DNA from 2 places in the Anabaena sp. WA102 genome. Region 1 is predicted to be linked to the other one. Evidence: riboswitches for the same ligand, from Rfam matches in the RefSeq annotation. Region 1 holds a riboswitch; the other holds the start of a gene.
What was found. Region 1 has a riboswitch for cyclic di-AMP ahead of ntrB (nitrate ABC transporter permease). Riboswitches for the same ligand answer to the same signal wherever they lie in the genome.
Positions count from the first base shown of each region.

Region 2: another riboswitch for cyclic di-AMP. It lies ahead of AA650_RS15765 (universal stress protein); the one in region 1 lies ahead of ntrB (nitrate ABC transporter permease).

Region 1 is NZ_CP011456.1:3,097,142-3,112,236, reverse strand. It holds gene AA650_RS13415 (ArnT family glycosyltransferase) at 1-377, shown strand, start outside; gene AA650_RS13410 (hypothetical protein) at 710-1,576, shown strand; gene AA650_RS13405 (ABC transporter ATP-binding protein) at 1,766-2,599, opposite strand; gene AA650_RS13400 (ABC transporter substrate-binding protein) at 2,617-4,059, opposite strand; gene ntrB (nitrate ABC transporter permease) at 4,127-4,972, opposite strand; cyclic di-AMP (ydaO/yuaA leader) riboswitch at 5,071-5,267, opposite strand; gene rnc (ribonuclease III) at 5,778-6,452, opposite strand; gene AA650_RS13380 (GUN4 domain-containing protein) at 7,053-7,769, opposite strand; gene AA650_RS13375 (NADP-dependent isocitrate dehydrogenase) at 8,100-9,521, shown strand; gene AA650_RS13370 (hypothetical protein) at 9,661-10,122, opposite strand; gene AA650_RS13365 (DUF4112 domain-containing protein) at 10,885-11,388, shown strand; gene AA650_RS13360 (alpha/beta fold hydrolase) at 11,408-12,343, shown strand; gene AA650_RS13355 (hypothetical protein) at 12,843-13,358, opposite strand; gene AA650_RS13350 (D-alanine--D-alanine ligase family protein) at 13,555-14,616, opposite strand; gene AA650_RS27925 (hypothetical protein) at 14,874-15,035, shown strand; gene AA650_RS13345 (lysophospholipid acyltransferase family protein) at 15,081-15,095, opposite strand, start outside.
Region 2 is NZ_CP011456.1:3,622,084-3,637,178, forward strand. It holds gene AA650_RS15735 (DUF29 family protein) at 1-113, shown strand, start outside; gene AA650_RS15740 (DUF29 family protein) at 119-637, shown strand; gene AA650_RS15745 (DUF29 family protein) at 643-1,161, shown strand; gene gap (type I glyceraldehyde-3-phosphate dehydrogenase) at 1,359-2,384, shown strand; gene pyk (pyruvate kinase) at 2,550-3,980, shown strand; gene AA650_RS15760 (transaldolase) at 4,117-5,118, shown strand; cyclic di-AMP (ydaO/yuaA leader) riboswitch at 5,598-5,713, shown strand; gene AA650_RS15765 (universal stress protein) at 5,872-6,516, shown strand; partial or broken gene AA650_RS15770 (helix-turn-helix domain-containing protein) at 6,683-6,883, shown strand; gene AA650_RS26730 (pentapeptide repeat-containing protein) at 7,101-7,316, opposite strand; gene AA650_RS15775 (TM2 domain-containing protein) at 7,825-8,100, shown strand; gene AA650_RS15790 (heavy metal translocating P-type ATPase) at 8,835-11,249, shown strand; partial or broken gene AA650_RS15795 (FHA domain-containing protein) at 12,043-12,336, shown strand; gene thyD (thylakoid membrane protein ThyD) at 12,395-13,315, shown strand; gene AA650_RS15805 (aldo/keto reductase) at 13,478-14,659, shown strand; gene AA650_RS15810 (LysR family transcriptional regulator) at 14,997-15,095, opposite strand, start outside.

The sequences.
Region 1 (15,095 bases):
CTTCTCATTATTGGCTAGGTAGCTTATTAATTAGTTGTTGGTTATCTGTAGCTACAGCAGGTAATTTAGGTTTGTTAGGTGATTTCAACCCAGATTTTAGAGTATTTTACAAACAAGAAACAATTAATAAAGTTTTGCATAATCATCCGATTAACTTTGTTAAAGGTAAAGGATTTAATGATAAAGAATCTCTGCTAATTTACTTCTATACACCTCAATATGGGAAGAATGTAGATTTAGTTTCCCAGTTACCTATTTTGAGTTATGCTTGGATTTACCAACCGAGTTTTGTTGAGTTACCAATACATTATCGGGTTATTGGTAGTTTTAAAGATTATCAATTAATTCAGGTTGTATCTAAAAAAATTCTGATATAGGAGTAATATTTTATTTTTGATAACTAGTAGTCTGTCAAATAAATTTTGACGGATAAAGAAGAAATGAACCACGTTCGCGGAGCGTGCCGTAGGCATTAGGACGCAAAGAGCGCGAAGAAAGAAGGAAGAAGAAAAATTTATTTACCCGTCAATTAGTTCTTGACAGACGACTAAGGTATGTTAGCTACAGCGTAACTCACCATGATATTAAAATTTCTCAAATATCATTCATGATTTCTATTTTTATATGTGAAAATTCCTGATAAATATTAAAAGTATAATTTAGGTTTATGTTAAAATACGGGAATATTCTCGATTATTGTAATTTCACCATGAAAAAATTAATTCCCGCAATTGCTGTCATTCTTAGCTATGTATCTTTGATAGGTTGTGATAACGCACCCAAGGTTGCAGTTCAAGAAAATTCGAGTAATAGTGTTACTGAAAGTCCAACGGAAACTTCTCCAGTAGCAGTCAGTGAAAAAGAAGATAAACAAGCATCAGAAACACAAAGAAATAAAGATAATAAAGAACATAAGAGAAAATTTTTTCGTAATAATCTAGATAAAAATACTAAAACGGGTACAAGTATAAAACCCAAGGAGGGAACGGTTACAAAATTAGTCAATGGTGATTTAATGTGTTACGTCACTTTAGTAGATAAAAAAGGAATTGAACACAATGTTGGGGCGACTTTTGAAATGTGTGCTGATGAAAAAAAGGTGTTAAATAAAAAAGTTAATGCCGTTTATGAAATCCAATCAGTGAGTGATTGTCAAAGTGCAGAACCTTGTGGTAAAACTCGCAAGGAATCCATTATTACAAAAATGGAAGTTGTAAATGCAGGTGTAGAGGAAAAATCACCAAGCAGTAATTCCCAAAGTGGTAAATCACAAACTTTAAGTAATGATAAATGGACAATTACTTTGAGTAATACTGATTCTTGGAATGGAGTTAATGGTACGGGAGATGTCAGTTATCAAGGATGTGATACTAATGGTAAATGTCTCCAGTTAACAGGTGGTAAAGTCTCCTGTCGAGATGGTAAATGTGTTACAGGTTGGAAAAATGGGGATTATGTCTACATTTTAGAACAACCTATAACTGAAGATGGAAATTCTACCTCCACTTTAATAGTGAGAAAAGATAATACTGAAATTTTAAACTCTCCGGGCTTAAAAGTTGTCTCTGGTAATTAGGGAACAAAAATTTGGCGTTGCTGATTAAGGGTATGAATTTTAGTCTCACGCCAAGGCGCAATCACGCACTGAGGTTTGAGTTTTAAAGGTTCAATTTGGGAATTTCATACCTCGATATGGCTACGCCACGCAGGCTATCAGCAACGCCAAAAATTTAAGCAAATCTGGTCAACTACGGGGGGTTTGTCCCTACTCTGGTGTGAAATTTTGATCAAGAAAATTCAGAGCATGATTGCGAAGTTCAAAATATTCTGTGGAGTTACGCATGGCTATTCTATCTCTGGGATGTTCAAAAGGAACTTTTAAAATTTCTCCTATTTTTGCCGATGGTCCATTCGTCATCAAAATAATTCGGTCTGACATATAAATTGCTTCGTCAACATCATGGGTAATCATCATGACTGCTTGACGATGATGTTCCCAAATATCTAATACTTGACGTTGTAATTTACCACGAGTTAAGGCATCCAAAGCCCCAAAAGGTTCATCCATTAATAACATTTTGGGACGAATTGCTAAAGCCCTAGCAATACCAACCCTTTGTTTCATTCCTCCAGAAATTTCATCAGGGTATTTATCTGCGGCTGGGGTTAAGTTTACCATTGCTAAATGTTCATTGACAATGCTAATTTTTTCGGCACGGTTGGCATTTTTCAAAACTTCATCTACTGCTAAACGGATATTTTCGCGGACAGTTAACCAAGGTAATAATGAATAATTTTGAAATACCATCATTCTATCGGCTCCTGGTTTACGAATCTCTTTTCCATCTAAGCGAACTGAACCAGATGTAGCTTTTTCAAAACCACCAATTATTTTTAATAATGTGGATTTACCACAACCAGAATGACCAATTACAGAAATATATTCATCTTCCTTAATAGTCAAATTAACATGATCTAAAACTGTGAATTTTCCTTTGTCCTGGGTTGGATAGGATTTAACTAAATTTTCGATTTCTAAAAATCCGTTACGGGGCAAAGTTTCTGTAATATTATGTTGGGATGAAGTTATATATTCCATAATTAATTACCTATTTTTTAGGATAAAAAAAACTGAGAAGGAGCGTTAGCACGGATATCAAAACTATGAAGATATCCTACAGGATTACTAGGATCAAATCCTTTTTTATCTATAAATGCTTCAGGAGGTTCAACTTTATAATCATCTTTGGGACATTCAATTCCCATTTCTGCGGCTATCTCTCGATATAAATCGGTTCTCCAACCTTTTGCGGCTACTTCTTCAGCATTTTTAGGAATTTCTTTGATTTGTCCCCACCGTGCTGCTTGAGTCATTAACCAAAGACTGCGAGAACGCCATAAAAATGTAGAATGTTCCCCTTTTTCGAGGGGAATACTGTTAGGAAGATCATAAAAAATTGTGGTGTCATCTGCTTTGATAGTGCGGTCTTTGCCATCAAAACCACCATAATTATAATTGCCAATAATTCCCGGTCCAGTAAATTTAGTAATAGGCACACCCGGCTTTTTAGGTTTCGCACCAGTAAATGATCTTTCTGTCAGTAATTCGGCTATTTCTTGACGATTTTCGGGTTTGCTACAATATTGACAAGCTTCAATCATTGCCTTTACCAAAGAACGGTAAGTTTTAGGATAATTAACAATAAAAGATTCCATTACACCCAGGAGTCTATCTGGATGTCCGTGCCAAATTTCCTTACCTTGAGCGAATGTAAAACCAATACCTTCATTACCTGTAATTGCTCTAGTATTCCAAGGTTCGGCGACCATGTAAGCTTGCATTGCCCCAATTCTCATGTTTGTTACCATTTGCGGTGGTGGAACAATTATGACCCGAAATTCTTTAAGAGGATCAACACCCGCAGCAGCAGAAAGATAGCGAGCAAAGTATTCATAAATGGCAGAACTGAGGACTACAGCCCAGATTTTCTTTTCTGGGGGTTGTTTGTCAAAATAGCCGCGAAAGTCCTTCCCAAAGGCTTCTAAAGCCCCATCACCGTATTTTTGTTGATATTCATACCAGGGACGAATGCCATAGTCCCACATATCCCGATTCATGGTCATGGCGTTACCATGTCGGTGGATGGTCATTGCTGCACATAAGGGGGCATGACGCGCACCTTCTGCACCTATTCTAGCGTTGGTAACAGCACCGGAGACGACGGGGGAAGCGTCGAGACGACCGAAAATTAAGCCGTCGCGGGAGGTAGCCCAACTGGCTTCGCGGTTGAGTGTAACATTTAAACCATATTTGCGGAAAAATCCTTTTTTCCAAGCGATCGCAAATGGCGCACAATCATTAACAGGAACATAACCCACAGTAATGTCCGGTTTTTCTAAATCTTGGGATTTGACTACTGGTATCACCGCTAAAGCTTCTTCTGTTAGTCCCTTCGCAGATTTATCTCCCGAAACAGCACAGGATGATAATATTATTCCCGCAGTTGTCGCCCCCATTCCTGCAATAAAATCTCTGCGAGTTAAATGATTTTCAGTCATAGTAATTGATAATTATATTTGAAAAATTCTTTTCATCCTCTCTGCGCCTCTGCGTGAGATAAAATCATCAACTTCCTGGACGGTGAGTAACTAACTCTTGAAGTTTGCCCACACCGTAATCTAAAATCAACCCAGTTAAGCCAATTATAAACACTGCTAAAAATACAGAACTCAGATTTAAACGACTCCATTCATCCCAAACAAAAAAGCCAATTCCTATTCCACCTGTCAACATTTCTACAGCCACAATTACCAACCAAGCAATACCTAAACTAATTCGCAAACCTGTAAAAATATAAGGCAAACTAGCAGGTAGAATAATTTTAGTAATCTGTCGCCAACGGGGCATTTCTAGGACTTGTGCTACATCTAAATAGTCTTTTGGTACACTAGAAACTCCTAATGCTGTATTAATAATAGTTGGCCAGAGGGAAGTAATGAAAATCACAAAAATAGCGGAAGGATCTGCTAAATTAAACAGAGATAAAGAAATTGGCAACCAGGCTAAGGGTGATACAGGTTTGAAAATCTGAATAATGGGATTAAAAGCCAGCATTGCGGGTCTTGAAATTCCAATCAAAAAACCCAAGGGAATTGCTACTAATGCCCCTAAACCAAATCCTAATATTACCCGCCGTAAACTGGCTAATAATAACCAACCAATTCCTAAATCACCTGGACCTCTCTCATAGAATGGATGTAAGATATAGTCCCAATTGGCAATTAAAGCTTCCGGTGGTGTGGGCATTAATTCATGGTTAGCTAGTGCTACTACCCACCACAATAAAATAATTCCTAAACAGCCGAGTGCGGGAAATACGAAAGTATCTTGAAAAATTACTGGTTTGGTTTTTCTCCAAATAGCTTTTCCAGCAACTGCGACAATGGCAGCTAAATTTAGTTGCAATATCATTTATTTCACCTCAGCAGAGTTAAGCTTGGTTATGGAAACATTAACTAGTACCAACCTTGGACACTGATAAGATCAGAAATAATTAAAATTCTGTCTCTTCAGTCTCCTCTCAATGCCTACGAAGTTAGCTGACGGGCTAAGGTTGAGAGATACCTTTTTTTGCTTGATTTTAGATTTGATTTGAGTTTTAAATCTTAAATTCCTAAATTAGTCAAGACAAAAATACGCCCCACAATTTGGTTCCTCCGTTCCAGCACTATTAAATTAAATGTACTGGATTAAGCTGACTTACTCAATTCTGAATCATGATAGAACATTAACATTTATATTCAGTAATAACATCAGTATTCGTCATGAATAATAGTTTCCGGCGATTATAAATCGCTACTACACAGGCTAAGTCCACCTGCGTGAACTAATGAAAAATCAAGGGTTTGAAACCCATGTATCCCTTAGAGGATGTTTTAAAAGTGGTATCCCGTAATTTTCATCATATTGTTACCCCCCTTAAGTAGGTTGGCGTTGAAAATTGTCGTCATAGCAAGGCAAGAGGCAAGAGTAAAGAAGTTTTCAGGGATTTTACGTTTCTTTACACAGTTTGGTTTTATTGAAACAAGAAAATCCAGTTCCCTCCCCTTTATAAGGGGAGGGTTAGGGAGGGGTAAAACATTTGATACAGCAATCATGACTTTTCAAACACCCTCTCACGGGACAGCAGGAATAGATGAGTTCTGTCTGTGTAGCTGCGAATTATATTCGCCAATACAAGCAGAAAATCAACAATTATCAAGTTAATAACCATTTTCTACAAGTTATCTAACGCATTTTCAGCAGCAGCTTTTTCTGCATCTTTTTTATTGCGTCCTTGTCCTTTTCCCCGCCATATTTCTTTCCCATTCACTACTTCAAAGACATCAGATTCAAATATTGGTGTATGAGATTGTCCACCTATTTGTCTTGTAACATATTTGGGTGGAGTTGTGTTACCACTACTTTGTACCCACTCCTGAAGGCGGTTTTTTGAGTCTACATTAGAGCGAGATACAACAATATTCTCAGGTACAGAGGCAAAAAGTTTTTCTACAATAGGGCGAAGTAATGCAATATTGCAATTTTTATCTCGATAATAAGCACCAATAACTGCTTCAAAGGTACTACTTAATAAGTTAGGATTATTATATCCTCCATCAAGAATTGCACCTTGTCCTAAACGGATTCTCAAGTCTAAACCTACTTCAATCGCAAATTTTGCTAATTGTTTTTCATCTACTAATGCAGAACGACGACGAGTTAATTCATCTTCTCCTTTTTCTGGATGAAGTTCATAGAGATATTCACCGCTTAAAAAATTGAGAATAGCATCACCAAGAAACTCTAGGCGCTCGTTATGTTCTTCTCCTGGGTGTTCGTTGACATAAGAACGGTGAGTTAGTGCTTGATTAAGTAATGTTTTATCTTGGAAAATTAAAATATCGTGCATTTTATGTTCCTCTTATTAAGTTTCTCTAAATTGCAGTTGATTAATTTCAGATTCCAGATTTCTCAAACAAGTTGGGGATCTAACAAACTCATATATATTGCGATTAGAGACTTCCAAATAAAAGAATATCCTCAAATTTCTTGTGGTGCAATCCGAAAATAATAATAAGTAGTGAGACAGAATTAATTACACAATGTCATTGCGTAAGCGTAGCGTGGCGTTAGCCATATGGAACGAAGTGAAATGAAGCAATTCCAAGGGTTGTGATTGCTTCCCTTCCCTCGCAAACCCACAAGAGGAACGCGGTAGCGTTGGAGGCTTCGCGTCTTCAGACCGAAGGGGAAAACGCACACAGGCGAATTAATTGCCTTCAATATTCGTGATACAATTAAATTGTCACTAAAGACGTAAAAAGCTACCGGGGGACTCTCGGAAAGTTACGCTTGTCAGATATGATTTCGCCCGTCAGGGCAAACGAAATCAGGGCAAGAACCCAAATATTTAAGGCAATGCCTGAAACTGGGATAACTGAGGGATATAGACTGAAACTCTCTAGAGAATCTCCGCGTCTTTAGACCGGAGAGTGTCAAAGTAAAAGGTCTACTTAATCCAAGCTGGATGGGACAATAAAGAAGACATGGTTCGCACCCCGCGCAGTTGGTTAGAGAGCGGTAGATGACCTCTAGGGGCGCTTAAATCCCATGTGAACCCGTTGGGATATCTTGTCCAGTTATTACCATTCTTCCAGTTGATTTTTGGCCATAAGTTGACCCAATTTTTACTTAAACCTAACCAAATTTCGCGCTGGACAGAGAAGCCAAATTTACCTTCTGAGTGAACTACCCAGAGTTGATTGATAGTGCGTAAGTCTTGAATTGGTAAACCTTCTACCTCGGTAAAGTATAGCCATTTTCTTTGTACTGCTTGGGGACTTGCCGCTTCACACATTTTTTGAATTGTCAAGAGATCAGCCGCTTGAAAATCTTGATTGGCAAGTAACTTTTGCAAAGAATTGTAACTGATCCCACAGTCCGATTTTAGGGGTACAATTCCTTCAGGAAAGTTAGTTTGTAGAAATTCTTGATCTGTCGGTGCATTAGTATTATAGATGACTTGGTAGACTTTACCATCAATCCAAGTTGCTGGGGTATCACGACGTTTCAGCAAAAATTCCTTCAACACATCTAACCCATCATTACCCAAGTCAGCTAACTGCGGGATGATTTGTTGTTGGACTTTTTCGGACCCAGCGATTAACTTTTGGCGGAGGGAGTCGAGATCATTTGTAGTGCCTGATACAATCATTGGGTCTGTCATGCCGTTACTCGTGTTAGCGTGAGCGTGAATAAACTATCTATTGCTATCGGTTATTCTACAAAATGAAGGACGAATAGCGAAGTGAATTTGCAAAGTCTTTGAGTGTGTGTCTGAAAAAATTACTCCCAGTGGACTGTGCAAATCCTAACTAACAATACTTTATCAGGTAAGGGGTCATAGAATCCAGGGGTTACTGTAATGATCTTAGGGCGCAAGACCTGGATCTTAGGGCGCAAGACCTGGATCTTAGGGCGCAAGACCTGGATCTTAGGGCGCAGGCCCTGCGCCCCTACGAACTTGTGAATTTCTTCTATTTGGAATGTGTGAATTATGTACGAAAAGATTACTCCTCCCACTATCGGCGCGAAAATTACCTTCAAAAATGGTGAACCGGTTGTTCCTGAAAATCCAATTATTCCTTTTATTCGCGGTGATGGTACGGGTATAGATATTTGGCCAGCGACGGAAAAGGTGCTGGATGCGGCGATCGCTAAGGCATACAAGGGCAAAAGAAAAATTAGCTGGTTTAGGGTTTATGCTGGTGATGAAGCCTGTGATCTCTATGGTACATACCAGTATTTGCCCCAGGATACATTGACGGCGATTAAAGAATATGGCATAGCTATTAAGGGTCCTTTGACTACTCCTGTCGGTGGGGGGATTCGGTCTTTAAATGTGGCATTACGCCAAATCTTTGATCTTTATACTTGCGTGCGTCCTTGTCGTTATTACGCTGGAACTCCTTCTCCCCACAAAACTCCTGAAAAACTGGATGTGATTGTTTATCGGGAAAATACGGAAGATATTTATTTGGGGATTGAGTGGAAGCAAGGTAGTGAAATCGGCGATCGCCTGATAAAATTCTTGAATGAGGAATTGATACCTGCTACCCCAGAACATGGTAAAAAGCAAATTCCCCTGGACGCTGGTATCGGCATCAAACCCATCAGCAAAACCGGTTCTCAGCGTTTGGTGAGACGTGCCATTAAACACGCTTTGTTATTGCCCAAAAATAAGCAACAAGTCACCTTGGTGCATAAAGGCAATATCATGAAATACACAGAAGGCGCTTTCCGGGATTGGGGTTATGAATTAGCAACCAGCGAATTTCGTCAAGAGTGCGTGACAGAACGGGAATCTTGGATTTTGGGTAATAAGGAAAAAAACCCCAATATTTCCTTAGAAGAAAATGCCCATGAAATTGATCCTGGTTTTGATTCCCTGACTCCAGAGAAAAAAGCCCAAATTGTCAAGGAAGTTGAAACCGTTCTCAATACAATTTGGGACAGTCACGGAAACGGTAAATGGAAAGAGAAAATCATGGTCAATGATCGCATTGCTGATAGTATCTTTCAACAAATCCAAACTCGACCAGATGAGTATTCTATTCTGGCGACAATGAACCTGAACGGTGATTATTTATCCGATGCTGCTGCTGCTATTGTTGGCGGTTTAGGTATGGGTCCAGGGGCAAATATTGGCGACTCCTGCGCGATTTTTGAAGCTACTCATGGGACAGCACCAAAGCACGCGGGCTTAGACAGAATTAACCCCGGTTCGGTGATTCTTTCCGGTGTGATGATGCTGGAATATATGGGTTGGCAAGAAGCCGCAGATTTAATTAAAAAAGGATTGGGTGATGCGATCGTCAATGGTCAAGTTACTTATGACTTAGCGCGGTTAATGGAACCACCTGTACAACCATTAAAGTGTTCTGAATTTGCAGACGCAATCATCAAACATTTCGGTTAATTTCTACTATTCTCAAATTAAGATCCCCGACTTCTTTAAGAAGTCGGGGATCTAAGCATCACATAATTGAAATGATTGCTGTATCAAATGTTTTACCCCTCCCTAACCCTCCCCTTATAAAGGGGAGGGTTAGGGAGTGTCAATCACCTCCTGTATTTTTGCTGCCCGCTCTTAAACGGGCTAAACTATCAATAGCATCACCTAAAGCTGTAGTAAGACTTTTTCGAGTTTGAGCGTGATTTTCTTGCTCAAGTTTCAAAGCTTGTAATAGACAATCACGTTCCTGTATGACTTCTAACAATTGAGTTTGTAACTCTTCTATAGAATTAAACTGGGAAATTTCTTGCTGAATAGCTGTAGTCATATCAGTTCCTGTTTCCCCATTAACAACCGAAAATTTTTGGACTTCAGCCTTTATAGACACCATAGCTTCTTGGTGCATTTTTGCGTCTACACGCCGTTGTTCTGCTTCGGTATTATAAAGTTGTCGCCATTTTTGCGAACTTTCCCAAGCTTCATCTCGTTCCCGCTGAAATTTCGTCATCTGTTGTGTGAGAGACTGAATTTCGGTTAACCATTTTTGTGTGAGATCTTGAGTCATAGAAGTTTTTTGTAGTAGAGATAGGTTTAACCTTTTTGATAGAACCAATAGAGTAGTAGACTAGAAAAAAATTATCAATGTTGATTGTCACCGAATAACTCAATCTAAGTAGGTTGGCGTTGAAAATTGTCGTTATGGCAAGGCAAAAGGCAAGAGGCAAGAGGCAAGAGTGAAGAGGGTTTAGGCGATTTTACATTTCTTTACACAGTTTGGTTTTATTGTGTTCACCTACTTAGTCAGAGCTTAAATATGTTGAGAGATAAATTTGCAAACAACTTGGGAATTAGTCAAGCTCGTAAAAAACAAGTATACCTGGATATATGTAGGGTTTGCTGATAGCGTAGCGCGGCGTAAGCCATAAAAGTTATCTGTGAGGGTAGGGGAACTCTTAACTGGGTACAGGGAACAGTTTCAGCCTGGATAGTCTCAATTTCCCATAAGTAGGTTGGCGTTGAAAATTGTCGTTATGGCAAGGCAAAAGGCAAGAGGCAAGAGGCAAGAGTGAAGAAGTTTTCAGCGATTTTACGTTTCTTTACACAGTTTGGTTTTATTGTGTCCACCTACTTATCCGATCAGGAAAAATGCAACTGTTTTGAGACACCATTAGCTAAAAACTTGCACTTTTTTATGATCAAAATATGCAAAATCCTTATTGGTAAATGGTTCTAGCTTTATTCAGCCAGCCCTAAATATGAAAAAATTTGAGTTAAGAAAATGAGATAATAAGAAAGTTGATCACTCAGTCAGTGGAAATAATTAATAATGCCTAATTCTTCTGAACCATTTGTAATTACACCTGATGGTTATGCACCTCGATTAAAGCGTCTACGTCAATTTAGTGGACTATTAGATAATATAATTACTATTCCCGGAACACAAATAGGAGTCGGGTTAGATCCAATTATTGGATTACTACCCATAGGTGGTGATGCTTTAGGATTAATATTTTCATTTTATATTATCATGGAAGCCGCACAATTAGGCGTACCCGTAGCCACATTAGGACGGATGGTAATGAATGTAATTGTAGATTCCTTAGTTGGGGCTATTCCCATGTTAGGAGATTTGTTTGATTTTGCTTGGAGAGCGAATAATTACAATATCATTTTATTGGAAGCAGCTTTAAAATCTCCGCATCAAAATCAAAAAGCAGATAATTCATTTATCCTCATTTTTAGTATTGGCTTATTTCTACTGGCTATTGTTTTAATATCCATACCCGTGATATTAATAAGAATATTATGGCAAATTTTTACTGGTAGTTAAATGACTTATCTATAAAATCATGAAAGATTGGTGGCAAGATAATTTTCCTCAAGGGCGGCAAAATCTGATTATTAATGATTCTCAAGGTTATCCAATTCAAATAGCCTATGGTGAAAAAGGTAACGGGAGACCGCTGATTTTATTACATGGTTTAGGCAGTTGGAGTTATAATTGGCGGCATAGTATTGAACCATTATCTCGATATTTTCGAGTAATTTGTTGTGATTTTAAATGTTTTGGTTTTTCAGAAAAGCCCGTATCTCGTCGAGAAGAAACAGGACATCAAATTATTGAATTAAAACGCATTATTCAAGCTTTATGTGATGAACCACCGATAATTGTCGCCGAATCTATAGGGGCATTAATTTCTCTGGGATTAGCTGGTAAAAGTCCTGATTTAATCGGACGGTTAGTAGTAATTAACGCTCCTATTTTTACAGAAACTTTACCTCATTGGTCTATGGGTTTACTGGCACAAACACCAATAGAAATTATCCATGCAATTGATGATTTACGTCTTGCATATTGGTTTGCACCTTTAGTCAGAGAAGTGATGGGAGCAGAAAGACGCAAGGTATTATATAATCCTTCATTATTAACAGAAGAAGATATTTATTGGATTACTTACCCATTCATTGAAATTCCGGGGACTTTGGTAAAAGTGGCTGAAGAGTTACAAATTGCTGCTCAAGAAATTGAGAATTTGCGAAAAAATCAGCCAAGTATGCTGAAAAATATTCAAAATAATCTCAAAAATATTGAATGTCCAACTTTGGTTTTATGGGGTGATCAAGATAGTTGGTTTCCTGTTAGTCATGGAGAAAAATTACATCAACATTTGCCTAATTCTCGCTTACAAATTTTGCAAAACTGTTATCATGATGCGTCAACTGGTTCTGCTGATGTGGTGAATGCAGCAATTTTAGAGTTTTTAAAAGAGACCGATTTCTGTTGAATTTTGAAAATTGACTAATGATAGAAATTCAGGCAATTTTCCGTACCTGCCTCGTACCTGCGCTAAAACCCTCTAAGATACAAGGTTGTTATAAATAAAAAGAGAGTGGGAGAAGGCATACCAAAAGCCTAAAATCTCCCACTCTACATTTACTGCTGTAGCGTTTGGGAACATATATAAATACTGCCAGTTATTTAGGGGGGTTGATTTAACAACGACAGTATTGATATGCGGTTAATATTCCCTTTGCAGCAAATGTCAAATCTGATTATTGTGATTATTTTTGATTCAATTAATGGTCAATCAAGTGTTTATAAATCATTGTTATTTACGCTGAAAAATGTGAGCATAAATTAAGGGATTGTCTGAAATAATCAATATTTAGTAAACGTTAATAACCACAGAATTGAGGTTGTTTATCTTGCATCAATGTAACTTAGGTAATTAAAACTTGGTTGCCAAGTTGGCATTTTCTTGAAAGTCTTGTATTGCTAGGTTTTCAGAGAAATCGTGAATCTTGTCTGTCTTTGACAAATTCTGTATTGGCATGAAGGGGATAGATTTTTTCTGGAGGCGAAATTATGAGCAAATTTTTACTATTAGTGGGTTTATAACGCTTTCGGGAGGGCATTTTTTGACTATTGCGATGGCGTTGACTAGTTCTTGTGCTTTCTTTGGAATTTTGTAATAGGTAGAAAATTACCAACGAACCGCTGGAACAGCAGAAGATGACGGCAATGATCAACCATAGAGGTAGGGGATTACTAGTATCGGAAAATGTAGAAATGGTTGATTGTACGGGGATATATGGAGTTTCTGCCTGTTTTACCTGTGGCACATAGCCAATATAAATTAGTTGATTATAGGCAATAATTACAAATCCTATCGGAATTATTAACAAACTCAAGAACCAGATTCCAGGGTATTTTTTCAGTAGATTTACTAGAATTCTTCCAGTGTTTCGCTTTTCTTTTAACTCTTGTTCATTATCCATCACATTAATCACATAAATCATATAGGAATCCGGTTTGATTCCTGAATTTTCCGTTGAGTTAGGGAACAGGGAACAGGGAACAGGGAACAGGGAAGAAGGATTTCAGTATGTACCGAGTTCTGTTCAAAAATCAAATAGGAGTCCTATATTTATGACAATAGGAAAAAGAAATATTTTCCCCTTTTAACTAATCCGCTATCTCCTATCCCTAATCCCCTTAATTAATGGGAGAATGCCTGGCGATCGCTAGTTGAATTAACTGATGTACTAATTGGGCAAAGGGTATACCCGTATTAGCCCAGAGTTGGGGATACATACTTGTGGAGGTAAACCCTGGGAAAGTGTTAATTTCGTTAATAAAAAGTTCTCCGGTAGCTTCTACATAGAAAAAGTCTACTCTGGATAAACCAGCGGCATCAACAGCCGCAAAGGCTTGTAAAGCCATGTCTTGAATTTGCTGTGCTACTGTATCTGGTAAATTTGCGGGAATGAATAAATCGGCTTTCCCAGGGGTATATTTGGTTTCGTAATCGTAAAAATCACTATTAAAGGTAATTTCACCAACAACGGAGGCTTTGGGGTTTTCGTTACCTAAAACGGCACATTCGACTTCTCTGGCTACAACTCCAGCTTCGACAATAATTCGCCTATCATGGGTGGCGGCATTATCTAAAGCTGTTTCTAATTCTTGACGCGATCGCACTTTGGCAATTCCCACCGACGAACCTAGATTAGCAGGTTTGACAAAGCAGGGATAGCCCAATGTGGCTTCAATTTCATCACACAGCTTGGGAAATACACAAGCATTTGACCAAACTTGCTCTCTGCTGACAGCAATATATTTTACTTGAGGTAATCCCGCTTGGGCAAAAGCCATTTTCATGGCAATTTTATCCATTCCTATGGCTGAACCCAAGACTCCAGAACCCACAAAGGGAACTTGCATCAAAGTTAGTAAACCTTGAATTGTACCATCTTCGCCATTAGGACCATGAAGCACGGGAAACCAAAGATCAACTTCTTGAGTTTCTGGAGGAAATTGCCATAAATTAGGGGTTATGGAGGGGATTTCATGGGGAACACCAGATGTTAAAACCTGTTGTGCAGTAACTCCTGCTTGCCAACTGCCATTCTTTTGAATGTAGAAAGGTAAAACTTCGTATTCTTTAGCATTTTCTTCTAAAGTGAGGGCATGGGCGATCGCCCCGGCTGAAATTATTGAAACCTCATGTTCTCCAGAACGTCCACCAAACAGTAAACCCACCCGTAACTTAGTCATTTTCTTCTATATCTCCACAGATTCGCAATTTCTATTATCACCAAAAAAAGGGAACAGGTCATATCAAATCCGGTTAAATTCACATAGTAAGTAACTGAACAAAAATATTGACAGTCATTGCGAGGGAAGGGAAGCAATCACAACCCTTGGAATTGCTTCATTTCACTTCGTTCCATATGGCTAACGCCACGCAAGGCTTACGCAATGACATTGTGTAATTAATTTTGTCTCACTACTTAAAGCTGTGGTTAGTTTGCGTGGACATATTTTCTATTTTCATACTTCAATTTACCAATATCGGGGTTTCTGGTTTTTTGGCGATCGCTCTCAGCAAGTATAATAAAGTAGATGAGGTCATCTCAAAATATTTTGATGTTCCTTTACCTGAAGATATTTTGAATAGTTTCGCCGATAGATGAAACTATTACAAAACCTCTTCGCGCCTCTGCGTCTGGAGTGTGAACTTAGTCCTGAATTAA
Region 2 (15,095 bases), 520 kb from region 1:
CTGAATTAATTAACTTTACCTATAATTATAAAATTAGAGAATTACCAGATATCATTGATGATTACTTAGGTAATTTAACTGGTGGTGAAGATTGGAAGTTAGGGAAAAGGTAATCAATATGACACAGGAATTAATAGACCTCAGAAATAGTATTTTAGAACAACGTTATACCGACGCTTTGGCTATTGTTGATGAATTAGAGGGGATGAGTAAACAGGCGATTTTACGGAATATTCAAGCATTTTTGAGAATTTTGTTAATTCATTTAGTTAAAAACCAAATAGAAACCCGATTAACTAACTCTTGGGTTGCTTCTATTCGTAATTCATTGATAGAAATTAAAAAAATAAATCTCAAAGAAAATAAAAAATCCTATTATATCAATCAAAGTGAATGGGGTAGTTGGTTAGAAGATGAAATTGAACTAGCAATAGCTGATGCTAGTTTAGAAGTATTGAACGGGATTTATAATGAATTTCAATTAGCGGAAATTGTCAATAGAAATGAGGTAATCTCTATCGCTAGAAAATTTTTGGAATTGACTCATTTATATTCTGTAAAGGAGTTACCAAAAACTATTGCTGAAATGCTAATTCAGTTACCCGGTGGTGAAGATTGGAAATTAGGGAAAAGGTAATTAATATGACTCAAGAATTAATAGACCTCAGAAATAGTATTTTAGAACAACGTTACAGCGACGCTTTGGCTATTATTGATGAATTAGAGGGGATGAGTAAAAAAGCCATATTACGACAAATTAAATCTTTTTTGAAAGTGTTGTTAATTCATCTGATTAAAAATCAAATCGAGAAAAGATTAACAAATTCTTGGGTTGCTTCTATTCGCAATTCATTGATAGAAATTCAAGATATTAATCTCAAAGAAAATAAAAAATCCTATTATATCAACCAAGATGAATGGAATAGTTGGTTAGAAGATGAAATTGAATTAGCCATAGCTGATGCTAGTTTAGAAGTATTGAACGGGACTTATAATGAATTTCAATTAGCAGAAATGGTCAATAGAAACGAGGTAATTTCTATCGCTAGGAAATTTTTGGAATTGACTCATTTACATTCTGTGAAAGAGTTACCAAAAACTATTGCTGAACTGTTAATACAGTTACCCGGTGGTGAAGATTGGAAATTAGGTAAAAGGTGAGATATTGATACAAATACATAAATATTTAAACTGAGTAGCCAATGATCACAAGTAATCAATGAACAATGACTAAACCTTAAAATATGCCAGTTAAATTAACTTTATGCCTTTTGTGACTGTAAGAATCAGCTAAGTCAGACTAGAATTAACCGGGCCAGTTAACCTTTGCTGAAATTCCCAACACAGGAGGTTTAATTTTGACGAAGTTGAAAATTGGTATTAATGGATTCGGTCGAATTGGTAGACTTGTGTTACGTGCCGGTCTTACTAATCCCAATATTGAATTTGTGGGAATTAATGATTTAGTTCCCCCCGATAACCTGGCTTATCTTCTCAAGTACGACTCCACACACGGGAGATTGAAAAGCAAAGTTGAAGCTAGAGAAGACGGTATAGTTATTGATGGTCATTTTATTCCTTGTGTATCTATGCGAAATCCCGCAGAACTACCTTGGGGTAAATTGGGAGTAGATTATGTTGTTGAATCTACAGGACTGTTCACAGATTACGCTGGGGCGGAAAATCACCTCAAAGCAGGTGCAAAGCGGGTTGTAATTTCTGCACCGACAAAAGAACCGGAAAAGGTAAAAACAATGGTCATGGGTGTAAATCATCACCTATTTGACCCCGCTAAAGATTTGATTGTTTCCAATGCAAGTTGTACTACAAATTGTTTAGCCCCCATTGCTAAAGTCATTAATGATAACTTCGGTTTAGCCGAAGGGTTAATGACCACAGTTCACGCCACAACAGCCACTCAGCCCACGGTAGATGGTCCCAGTCGCAAAGATTGGCGCGGTGGACGAGGTGCGGGTCAAAATATAATTCCCTCCGCTACAGGGGCGGCTAAAGCGGTGGCTTTGGTATTACCAGAATTGAAAGGTAAGTTAACTGGTATGGCTTTGAGAGTTCCCACTCCTGATGTCTCGGTGGTTGACTTGACTTTCAAAACCACCAAAGCCACTTCTTACAAAGAAATCTGTGCAGCCATGAAAAAAGCTGCGGAAGGTAATTTATCAGGTGTGTTAGGTTACACCGATGAAGAAGTAGTATCTACAGATTTTCAAGGTGATTCCCACTCCAGCATCTTCGACGCGGGTGCAGGAATTGAACTGAATGCTAATTTCTTCAAAATTGTCTCCTGGTATGACAACGAATGGGGTTACTCTAACCGCGTCGTTGATTTGATGTTGTCAATGGCCAAAAAAGAAGGATTGATTTAGGTGACAGGTGACAGGTGACAGGTGACAGGTGACAGGTGACAGGTGACAGTGAGAACCGCAAGAGGTAAGAGCAAGATTAATATTCTTCTCCCCCTGCTCTCTGCTCCCCTGCCTCTTCCAGGGCTTAACGGAGTGTGCTACCTTAACGTTACTCCTTACATACTTATGCGTCGCACTAAAATTGTTTGTACTATAGGACCGGCTACATCTTCACCTGAGAAGTTAGAAGCTTTGGTAAGGGCGGGAATGAATATGGCGCGGTTGAATTTTTCTCATGGCGCTTATGAGGCTCACGCCCAAGTTTTTCATCATCTGCGGCAGATTAGCAAGGATTTACACAAGCCAATTGCAATTATGCAGGATTTATGTGGGCCAAAGATTCGGTTAGGGAAATTACCACCGGAAGGGTTAATGTTAGAGGCTGGTAAGGAGGTGACTTTTCTTTTACAGGAGAAGGGTGAAAGTATTGACGAGTTACCCTTACCTCTACCCACCCTATTCGCTATGATGCGATGTGGTGAACCCATTTTAATTAATGATGGTCGGGTGAAATTAACTGTTACCAGTCGTGACGCTGATAGAATTCGCGCTCAGGTGAATATTGGCGGTTTGATTTCTTCTCATAAAGGTGTGAATTTACCCGCTACTCCTTTACCCGTAAGTTCGATTACGGAAAAGGATTTAATGGATTTGCGATTTGGGATACAATTAGGTGTAGACTGGGTGGCGGTTTCCTTTGTGCGATCGCCCCAAGACCTCGAACCTGCACGCCGCATGATTGAAGGTGCTGGCTCAAAGATTCGCCTGATTGCTAAAATTGAACGGGCAGAAGCTGTGGAACAGCTAGATGCTATCATTGCAGCCGCTGACGGTATTATGATTGCTCGTGGGGATTTAGGGGTCGAAGTACCAATATATAACGTCCCCTTAATTCAAAAAGACATTGCTCGTCGTTGTAATCAAGCTGGTAAACCCGTGATTACAGCTACTCAAATGTTAGAGTCCATGATTAGCGCCCCTGACCCAACCCGCGCTGAAGCCACGGACGTTGCTAACTCGATTTTCGATGGCACAGATGCAGTTATGTTGTCTGGAGAAACGGCAATGGGTGACTATCCGATTGCGGCTGTCCAAATCATGCACAATATCGCCTTACAAACAGAAACAGCACTGCAAGAGGGAAATAGACATTCTTGGATTCCCGAAGCTGGTAGTCTCTCTGTCACAGAATCAGTATCTCAATCGGTTTGTCGCATTGCCTATGAAATTGGTGCGAAGGCGATTCTCTGTAATACTACATCAGGAAGTACAGCCAAACTCGTTTCTAAATATCGTCCCAGCACACCAATTATTGCGCTGACTTCTGACTGTACAGCTTACCGTCAATTAGCTTTATCTTGGGGTGTAGAACCCCTACTGATTCAACCTGTTCACACCGCCGAAGAAATGTTTGTGAATGTGGTAAACACCGTTGTAGATAGTGGTTTAGTTCAGGAAGGAGACAAGGTGGTGATTACCTCTGGTGTCCCAATTGGTCAATCTGGAACAACAAGTTTAATTAAAGTGCATTCTATTGGACAGCCAATTACGGCATGACGCATTTAAAATGGGTAGTTGGTAATGGGTAGGTGATTGGTAATTGGGAAAATTCTTGTTCCCTAACCCCTAACCACTGACCCCTAACCACTGACTACTGACCACTGACTACTGACCACTGACATTGGAGTATGTTATGCCTAAGAACTTACTAGAAGCACTACGGGCAGTAACCGTTGTGGTAGCGGATACGGGAGATATCCAATCAATTGAACAGTTTAAACCTCAAGATGCTACTACCAATCCTTCACTGATTACTGCTGCGGCACAAATGGCGGAATATCAGGATATTGTTGATCAAACTTTACTCAAAGCTAAAAAAGATGCTGGCACTGCCGCTAGTCAAGCACAGGTGGTATCCCTGGCTTTTGACCGTTTAGCGGTATCTTTTGGATTAAAGATTTTGCAAATTATTCCCGGTCGGGTGTCTACAGAAGTAGATGCTCGATTATCTTATGATACTGATGCTACTGTAGCTAAAGCCCGGGATTTAATCGCTCAGTATAAAGCCGCTGGTATTTCTAAAGAGCGGGTTTTGATTAAAATTGCCTCCACTTGGGAAGGTATCAAAGCTGGGGAAATTTTGGAAAAAGAAGGTATTCACTGTAACTTAACTTTACTATTTGGTCTGCACCAAGCGATCGCCTGTGCGGAAGCTGGTATCACTTTAATTTCTCCTTTCGTTGGTCGGATTCTTGACTGGTACAAGAAAGATACTGGTCGGGATAGCTATCCCGCAGCGGAAGATCCAGGTGTATTATCTGTAACTAGCATTTATAACTACTATAAAAAGTTTGGTTATAAAACCGAGGTAATGGGCGCTAGTTTCCGCAATATTGGTGAAATTACAGAATTGGCTGGTTGCGATTTGCTGACTATTTCTCCAGGGTTGTTGACAGAATTGCAAAACACTGTTGCTGAATTACCCCGCAAACTTGATCCTGCCAAGGCAGCAGGGTTATCAATTGCCAAAATCTCTGTTGATAAAGCTACTTTTGATCAAATGCACAATGGCGATCGCATGGCTTCTGATAAACTTGCAGAAGGTATTGATGGTTTTACCAAGGCTTTGATTTCTTTGGAAAAACTATTGGCCGAAAGATTGGCTCGTTTAGAAAGTGAAAAGGTAACTGCTTAATAATAGGTAATGGGTAATGGGTAATTGGTAAAATTCTTACTTGTTCTCTATTACCTATTACCTGCTTGATCTACTACAAGGCTGTTAAGAATCTCCTGTTTCAATTAAGTAGGTTGGCGTTGAAAATTGTCGTTATGGCAAGGCAAAAGGCAAGAGGCAAGAGGCAAGAGTGAAGAGGGTTTGGGCGATTTTACGTTTCTTTACACAGTTTGGTTTTATTGTGTTCACCTACTTAATTCATTTTTTTTAAATCTTGAAAAATAGCCCTTAAACATAATTAAATCACGAATTATAGCTAAATTCCAACTTTTTTAATTCTGGCAATATTAAAATAGTTTAAATCATTAAATATTAGTAAAAATAGGAAAAATTAGTAATTAAGCTCCTGACTACAACCATATCCTCAATATTCTTAACCTTGACTTTATTTAAACCTAGTGTAATAGTATTAATATATTTTTAGTGGGTAGCCTAATTCAAATTCATCAAAGCTGAATTTGAAACGGAGGAACCAAGTATTTGGGGCTAATCTTACGAGAGACACCTTCCAGTCTTAGCCCGTCAGCTAACTCCGTCGGCAATGGAAGGAACTTCCAAAATCTTGGCTGTAATATTCAGTTATGATTGGGGCTTCCTTAAATAAATTTTAGATTTTGGATTTGAGATAAATCTGAAATTTAAAATTGTCATCCCCCGCTTCTCATTGATTAATCGTTTCAAGGGAGAGAAGTTAAAACTGTGAAAATTAAGCCAATGTTAGCACGATTACAAAGTGCTATCGGTCGTGATGACCTAATTGAACAAATGGTATTACTACCAGAAACTCAAAAATCATTTTCTAAAAGAGTTTCTCAGGCAAAATCAGCCAATTTTATCGTGGGATATAATGGTTCACCTGAAAGTCACACAGCCCTAGATATCGCTTGTTGGATTGCTCACCAAACGAGTTTAGCTACTAACTCTCAAATTACAGTTCAAGCCGTTTATGTAGTAGAAGAAAACTTCAATTGCCAGTCTGTTGATATATTCAATGTTGCCAATAATAAAGCTCAATTAGAATCCCAATTCAGCAATACATCAAAGCCAGCCACGTTGCGATTAAATCAACCCAAAGGAACAGCAATTTTACCGCAATTGGAAAGAGAATCTAGGACTTCTATTAAGGAAGCAGACAGAATTATTTGGCAAGCCAAAACTCTAGCCGAAGAATGGCAAGGTTCGTTTAAATCTCATTTGCGATTTGGCAACATTGCTAAAGAACTAAAGAAGGTTGTGCAATTAGAAAGTGCAGATATTCTCTTTTTAGGCTGCCAATCTAGTAATCATCCCATGATTACAACACTCGGTAAAAATTTCCCTTGTGCAGTTTTGGGTATTCCCCATTCTATTAATGAATAATTCTCTGTTTTCAATGAAAGTGATGGGAATTTAATTTCAAATTATGAAAAGTCACTTATACTTTAAGTGGCTTTTTCGTTAATTCCTAACTTCTATTGATAAACCGTTCTCTAAATGAGAACATATTGATCAAGTAAGATTTGCATTTTCAAATAAAAATAAACACTACCCTATTGAACCATCATCTCCCCATGCCATGTTAGAACATTTAATGAATGCTAGGGGAATTAAACAATCTGATTTGGTAGGAGTTATTGGTTCTAAAGGTGTGGTTTCTGAGGTTGTGAATAGGAAAAGAGCAATTAGTAAGGCTCAAGCAAAAGCATTAGGAGAATTTTTTAATGTTTCTCCAGGATTGTTTATTTAAATTAAGGCGTGATTATTCTAGTCGTCTTGAGACGACTTTTGCTATTAGACTCAGAATTTATTCTGAGGCGGTTTTAAGCTAAGTAGGTGAACACAATAAAACCAAACTGTGTAAAGAAACGTAAAATCGCCCAAACCCTCTTCACTCTTGCCTCTTGCCTCTTGCCTTTTGCCTTGCCATAACGACAATTTTCAACGCCAACCTACTTATCTTATCCTTAACAATTGCCCCGCGATGTTCTAAAGTCAGCATTTGTAACTCTGGCAAGATTGAAGTTAGCGTCGGTCAATATAGTATTACTTAGTTCAGCACCGCTTAGGTTAGCGTTTCTCAGGTAAGCCTTGCCGCTATTTTTGGATGTAGGCTGTTTAATATATGATTTATTATCATTTATCAACCGCTGTAACCCACATTCCACAGCCTTAACTGTCACAATCTGTTATTACGGAAATTGATTCATAAAAAAGGAGTAAAAAATTACCTTTAGCCAAAAAAATAGATTGTGGATAGGAAAATTTATTTGCCTGCCTACTTACTTCTCAAAAAAATCTTCCGGATTTCACAATAATAGATATGTAGAAAAATCCATAGTGTTGGATATGTTGGATATTTACTGATTTTGAGGTTAATTATTACCTGAAATTTGGTGAATATTAAGCACAATATTTCTCTGCAAATTTGCTATGTCTGATCGAAAAATTTAGTATTTTGATGATAGCTTTTCATGAGTATCTTATCATTATTTAAATCATATAAGTAGGTGAACACAATAAAACCAAACTGTGTAAAGAAATGTAAAATCGCCTAAACCCTCTTCACTCTTGCCTTTTGCCTTGCCATAACGACAATTTTCAACGCCAACCTACTTATAGGATTACCAGTAAATAAATATGACTAATCACTAATTACCAATTACTAATTACCAAGGAGTATATCTCAATATGACTAATATTAACCCATCTCACACTATGAAACAACTGTTAGCTGGTTATGCTGGAATTATTTTTGGTGGATTTGGGCTACATAAATTCATTCTTGGTTATACTTTAGAAGGTTTTATTATGTTAGCAGTTTCTATAATCGGTGGTTCTTTTACCTATGGATTTACATTAATAGTTATGCAGCTTGTTGGTTTGATTGAAGCTATGATTTACTTAAATAAATCTCATGAAGAATTTGTTAATACCTATTTTGTGAATAAGCAAGCTTGGTTTTAGAAAGTTTGTCATGTCAAATTAAGTAGGTTGGCGTTGAAAATTGTCGTTATGGCAAGGCAAAAGGCAAGAGGGAAAAGTGAAAAGGGTTTGGGCGATTTTACGTTTCTTTACACAGTTTGGTTTTATTGTGTTCACCTACTTAATATGCAGTTGCTCAAATATAAACAGATGCACTTGTTAGTCTTGCTAATAATGAGTACGGGATATTTTAGTATAGTATCAGACTGGGAAATTAATTATTTCTGTAAAAGCCTAATTTTGATGTTACCAGTACAATTAACTGCTGTAATTTACACAGCTAAAATTAAACTATGATTTTTGTGATTTAGATGATTTAGTCTCATGCAAAGACGCAATCACGCTTCGTGATCTCGTATAGAGTAGACGCAAAGGTAAGATTTTTAAAGGTTCAATTTGGGAATTTCATACCTCAATATGGCTACGCCACGCAGGCTATCAGCAACGCCGGATTTAAGTAGGTGAACACAATAAAACCAAACTGTGTAAAGAAATGTAAAATCGCCTAAACCCTCTTCACTCTTGCCTCTTGCCTCTTGCCTTGCCATAACGACAATTTTCAACGCCAACCTACTTAGATGATTTTGGGGAGTTGGGGTTTTAAACGGAAACTTAATATTGTTCACTTGGTGAAAGTGGCAGATTTCCCTTAACCTCAAAGTAGAGACGCTGGTTATTAAGCGTTAAACTAACAAAAGCGAACCTCAAAACTAGCCATGCAACTGATCCCAAAATATGAAATACTTAGAGAATCTGTCCCCCCCACAAAAATACTTAACTCAGAGAAAATTATTTTAGATGTTGGGGGGATGAAGTGTGCTGGATGCGTGAATGCAGTAGAAAAACAGCTTATTCAGCATTCAGGGGTTAAAAGCGTTTGTGTTAATCTCGCAACGGAAGTTGCAGTCGTAGAGGCAGAAGTTGGTACTGTAGATGTAGAGGCGTTAGTTCAAGGATTAACGGCTACAGGATTTCCTAGCCAATTACGGACGGGTAAAAGTGCTGGTGATAATCTGCAATCCGCTGTGGAAGCAAGACAACGCCAGGAAATGCAGGGGACAGTTAGACAGTTAGGAATTGCTGGTCTATTACTGCTACTATCGGGAATTGGTCATTTTGGTAATATTGGATCTGTTATTTTTCCCTTTTTAAATGATATCTGGTTTCATTGTGGATTGGCGACGATCGCTATTATTATTCCTGGTAGACCAATTTTAGTGGAAGGTTGGCTAGGTTGGCGACGGGGTGCGCCGAATATGAATACTCTCATTGGTTTGGGAACGTTAACAGCCTATACTGCAAGTTTGGTAGCGTTATTGTTTCCCCAAATGGGTTGGGAATGCTTTTTTGATGAACCTGTGATGATGCTGGGTTTTATTCTTTTGGGGAGGACTTTGGAAAAACAGGCTAGAGGACGTGCGGCTAAAGCGTTTCGCCAATTGTTAGCTTTAGCCCCCCAAACAGCCCGGTTAATTATTAACCCAGAACCGGAAAAATTGATTGCTGGGGCAAATATTATGGAAATTCCGGCGGAACAGGTGCGTGTGGGTGAATGGTTGCAGGTGTTACCAGGGGATAAAATTCCGGTAGATGGTGAGGTGCGTTTTGGACAAACTACCATAGATGAATCCATGCTGACAGGGGAAGTAGTACCTGTGATGAAGCAACCGGGAGATACTGTGACTGGGGGAACTTTAAATCAATCAGGAGCGATCGCTATTCAAGCTACCCGCACTGGTGATGATACAATTTTAGCCCAAATTGTGGCTTTAGTAGAAGCCGCCCAAACTCGCAAAGCCCCAGTCCAAAAATTAGCTGATACGGTGGCTGGATATTTTACTTATGGTGTCTTAACAGCGGCTGGTTTAACCTTCGTATTTTGGTATTTGCTGGGAACTCACCTCTGGCCAGATGTTACCATGTCCGGGGCGATGGCAATGGCTCACAATATGGGACATAATCCCCAACATTTATTACCGCACACTCAATATTCTTCCCTATTAATTAGTTTAAAATTAGCGATCGCTGTGATGGTAGTTGCTTGTCCCTGTGCTTTAGGATTAGCTACCCCGACAGCGATTTTAGTAGGAACAGGAATGGGTGCAGAACGGGGACTATTAATCAAAGGTGGCGACGTTTTAGAAAAAGTCCACAAACTAGACACGGTAGTTTTTGATAAAACCGGAACTCTCACCACAGGTAAACCCACTGTCACTGATTGTCTAGTTATTGCCGAATCAACTTTACCATCATCTCTCATTCAACTAGCCGCAGCCGTAGAAAGTGGTACTTATCACCCCCTAGCTACAGCCATTCAGCAAGAAGCCAAAGCCAGAGAGTTAATCATCCCCCATGCTGTAGACTTCCATACCGAACCAGGTATGGGCGTATCCGCTGTCGTCGAGGGAAAAAAAGTTCTTTTAGGTAACTGGGAATGGTTTAATTACCACCAAATCAATATTAATGAAACAGCAGAAAAACAGAGACAAAGACTAGCCACAGAAGGAAAAACCGTAATTGGTGTAGCTGTAGATGGGACTTTAAGCGGATTAATTGCCGTTAGTGATACCCTCAGACCAGATGCGAAAACCGCAGTAGATAAACTCCGACAAATGGGTTTGCGCGTGATGCTCCTTAGTGGTGATAGATTAGAAGCAGCCAAGGCGATCGCTAAACAACTAGGAATCGCCAACACCGACATCATGGCAGGTATCCCCCCAGCCCAAAAAGCCGCCACCATTCAATCTCTTCAATGTGGGAAGATCAACACATTTGTTGCTATGGTAGGAGATGGCATCAATGACGCGCCAGCCTTATCACAGGCAGATGTCGGTATCGCCCTACATTCTGGAACCGATGTCGCTATGGAAACGGCTGAAATTATCTTAATGAGAAATTCCCTGACCGATGTTGTCAAGGCGATTCAGCTAAGTCGAGCCACTTTTAATACTATCCGTCAGAATTTATTTTGGGCTTTTGCCTATAATACAATAGGTATTCCCCTCGCTGCTGGAGTATTACTACCTGTCTATGGTTTCGTTCTAGGACCTGCCAGTGCAGCAGCATTAATGGCTTTTAGCTCCGTCAGTGTTGTTACCAACTCAATTTTATTAAGGAGGTTTGTTCCCTAGCAGCGCAAAGTGAAAGTTAAAAGTCACTCGATTTGGGATTGAGGATTTTTCTGTCCTCAAGGACGGGTCTTGTACCAAATTCTTTTAATCTAAAATCTAAAATTCCCGGTCAACACCAACACAGTGTAGAACCTTTGGCAATTGAGAATGACTGATCAAAGTTTAGGTAATTATCCTATACTTAAAACGGCTCGATTGTTTGATTCTAAACGCAGGGGTAAAGCAAGAGCTTCATAGGTGTCAACTTAAGCTCAAATCCCTACCACATCTAGTTCCTAGTCTCTGACTAGGAATGCAGTTGATGAGGCTCTGCCTCTAATATTATTGAAGGCAGAGCCTTCTAGAATTCATTCCCAGTCTCTGACTGGGAATGAGATGACTTGAGTTCTTTGCGGGATAGAGGTTTTACGTTAGAGACTTCCAAATAAAAAAATGTCCCAAAACTGATGCAGAAATTCTCTCTCTGTGTACTCTGTGCCTCTGTGGTTCGTTTCTTAGGATAATTTATTTCTTGGAAGTCTCTTAAGGGACTTCCAATTAAAAAAATACCCAAAAATTTATTGTGGCGCAGCCATCTTGCCTGCTAATCATCAAGGACGGGCAGGACTTGTGCTGAGCTTGCGATGCCCTGAGCCTGTCGAAGGGTCGAAGTATGCCCATCCCACAAAATTGGGTAATTTATTTTTTGGTGTTCCCTAAGTTGACACCTATGAGCAGTGCTAAACCCCTTGTATCGTAATAAGGAGAGAAAAGAGTAAAAGTTTAAATCTCACCCGTGTTTAGTATACCTATCATGGCAACAGAAGCAGCAAACAATGAAAACCATCTACTGATTATTGAAGATCACCAAGGACGCAAAAAATTTTTTTTGGAAGACCCCGTTTATTCTATTGGTAGAGATCGAGATTGTAATATCCGTCTATTCTCCCAGTTTGTTTCTCGTTATCATGCCACATTAGTAAGATTACCACGCCCCAATAGTCAACGATATTATTATCGAATTGTAGATGGTGATGCCAAAGGAAAACCCAGTTCTAATGGTTTAATAATCAATGGGCAAAAAATTCCCACTCATAACCTCCGCAATAATAGAATCTTGATTTAATTCTCATTCCTCAGTAGATAATAAACAACACGAAATATCAATGAAAATAGCAATTAGTGGTGCAACAGGATTTGTAGGTAGTCGGTTGGTAGAAAGACTACACACGGAAGGTCATAGAATTTTGGTATTAACTCGCAACCCTACCTTTGCTCAAAAGGTTTTTCCCTCCCCAGCATTTCCTAATTTAGAAATTATCGCCTATACTCCTAGTGTATCCGGCACTTGGCAAGATGCTATGGCTGGTTGTGACGGCGTAGTTAATTTAGCAGGAGAACCCATTGCTGAGGGACGTTGGACACCAGAACGCAAGCAGGAAATTCTCAACACTCGCAAACTAGGAACACAAAAAATTGTCGAAGCTATAGCTAAAGCTAATCCTCGCCCCATTGTCCTAGTCAATACTTCGGCTATTGGTTACTACGGAACCAGTGAAACTGCCAGTTTTAATGAAGATAGTGCCTCTGGTAACGACTTTCTCGCTCAAGTCTGTCAAGAATGGGAACAGGAAGCTACCAAGGTAAAAGATACCAATGTGCGGTTAGTAATTTTACGCTTTGGGATTGTTTTGGGTAATGGTGGTGCTTTGGGGAAAATGATTACCCCCTTTAAACTCTTTGCTGGTGGACCCATTGGCAGTGGTCAACAGTGGTTTTCCTGGATTCATTTAGATGATATCGTCGGTTTAATTATCCAAGCTTTAACTAAACCAACAATGGAGGGAGTGTATAATGCCACTGCCCCTCAACCAGTTCGCATGAATGATTTAAGTACAACTATGGGTAACGTCATGAATCGTCCCTCTTGGTTGCCTGTGCCGGGATTTGCCATAGAAGCTATATTAGGAGACGGGGCAAAGGTAGTTTTGGAAGGACAAAAGGTTTTACCCAAACGCACTTTAGAGTCGGGTTTTGAGTATCAATATCCGAATTTGCAATCAGCACTAACGCAGATTCTCACCTAATTCTTAGTTGATAGATAAGTAGGTTGGCATTAAAAATTGTCGTTATGGGAAGGCAAGAGGCAAGAGGCAATCATGCAAGAGTGAAGAAGCTTTGGGCGATTTTACTTTTCTTTACACACTTTGGTTTTATTGTGTTCACCTACTTAGTTCAAAAATTCACAGATGCTATACAAACGTTTTGGTCGGACAGAATTACAAATGCCCGTTTTCTCCTGCGGGGGAATGCGCTATCAATATAAATGGCAGGATGTCACACCAGAGGAAATTCCTACAGATAATCAAGAGAATTTAGAAGCTGTAATTCGTCGTTCTGTAGAATTGGGAATTAATCATATTGAAACTGCACGGGGTTATGGAACATCAGAAATGCAGTTGGGAAAAATCCTGCCTCAGTTTCCCCGTGAAAAATTAATAGTCCAAACGAAAGTTTCTCCTGTTGCAGATGCTCAAGAATTTCGCAAAACGTTTGAAAAATCTTTGGCTTACCTTCAGTTAGATTATGTTGATTTATTTGGGTTACATGGGATTAATAATGCAGAAATTTGGGATTATAGTATTCGTGAAGGTGGTTGTTTAGAAGTAGCAAGACAGTTACAGTCTGAGGGTAAAATTAAATTTATTGGTTTTTCTACTCATGCTCCCATAGAGATAATTTTGCAAGCAATTAATAGTAATCAATTTGATTATGTAAATTTGCATTGGTACTATATTAATCAATGGAATTGGGCTGCTATTGAAGCTGCAAATAAATTAGATATGGGTGTATTTATTATTAGCCCTTCTAATAAAGGCGGGTTATTATATCAACCTGCCAAAAAATTAGTTGATTTGTGTGCGCCTTTGAGTCCAATGGTGTTTAATGATTTATTTTGTTTGAGTCGTCCTCAAGTGCATACTTTGAGTATAGGTGCAGCAAAACCAACTGATTTTGATGAGCATTTAAAGACTTTGGCATTGTTAGATAATGCGGCAGAAATTTTACCACCAATTATTTCTAGATTGGAATCGGAAGCGGTCAATATTTTAGGAGAAGATTGGGTAAAAACCTGGGAAACTAATCTACCAACTTGGGAAGAAACGCCAGGAGAAGTAAATATGCGGGTGATTTTGTGGCTGTTAAATTTGACTTTGGCTTATGACATGATTGACTATGGGAAAATGCGTTACAATCTCTTAGGACAGGCTAATCATTGGTTTCCTGGTAATCGGGCTGATAAGTTAGGTGAATTAGATTTAAGAGAATGTCTTGTTAATAGTCCCCAATCTGAAAAAATTCCCCAGATGTTAGCTAAAGCCCAGGATATATTAGGAAGTGCGGAGATAAAGCGTTTGTCTCAAGAATAGGGAACAGGGAACAGGGAACAGGGAACAGGGAACAGGGAACAGGGAACAGGGAACAGGGAATAGGTAATAGGTAATAGGTAATAGGGAACAGGGAATAGGTAATAGGGAACAGGGAATAGGTAATAGGTAATAGGTAATAGGTAATAGGTAATAGGGAACAGGGAATAGGTAATAGGTAATAGGTAATAGGTAATAGGGAACAGGGAACAGGGAACAGGGGACGTTGACAGTGGAAGTATAGTAGACTTCCATATTATTCATTAGTCAGTAGTCAGATGAGTGACTGGTCATTAGCAATTTGCCGTTAACTAATGACTTTTGACCAGTGACAAGATGTTTAACTGGCATCAGAAGAGCTAGGTGTTGCTACATCTAATGTACTATTTACCACAGAATTCATTTGTGACAATTGTAACATATCCTCAGTCCAGCCAGG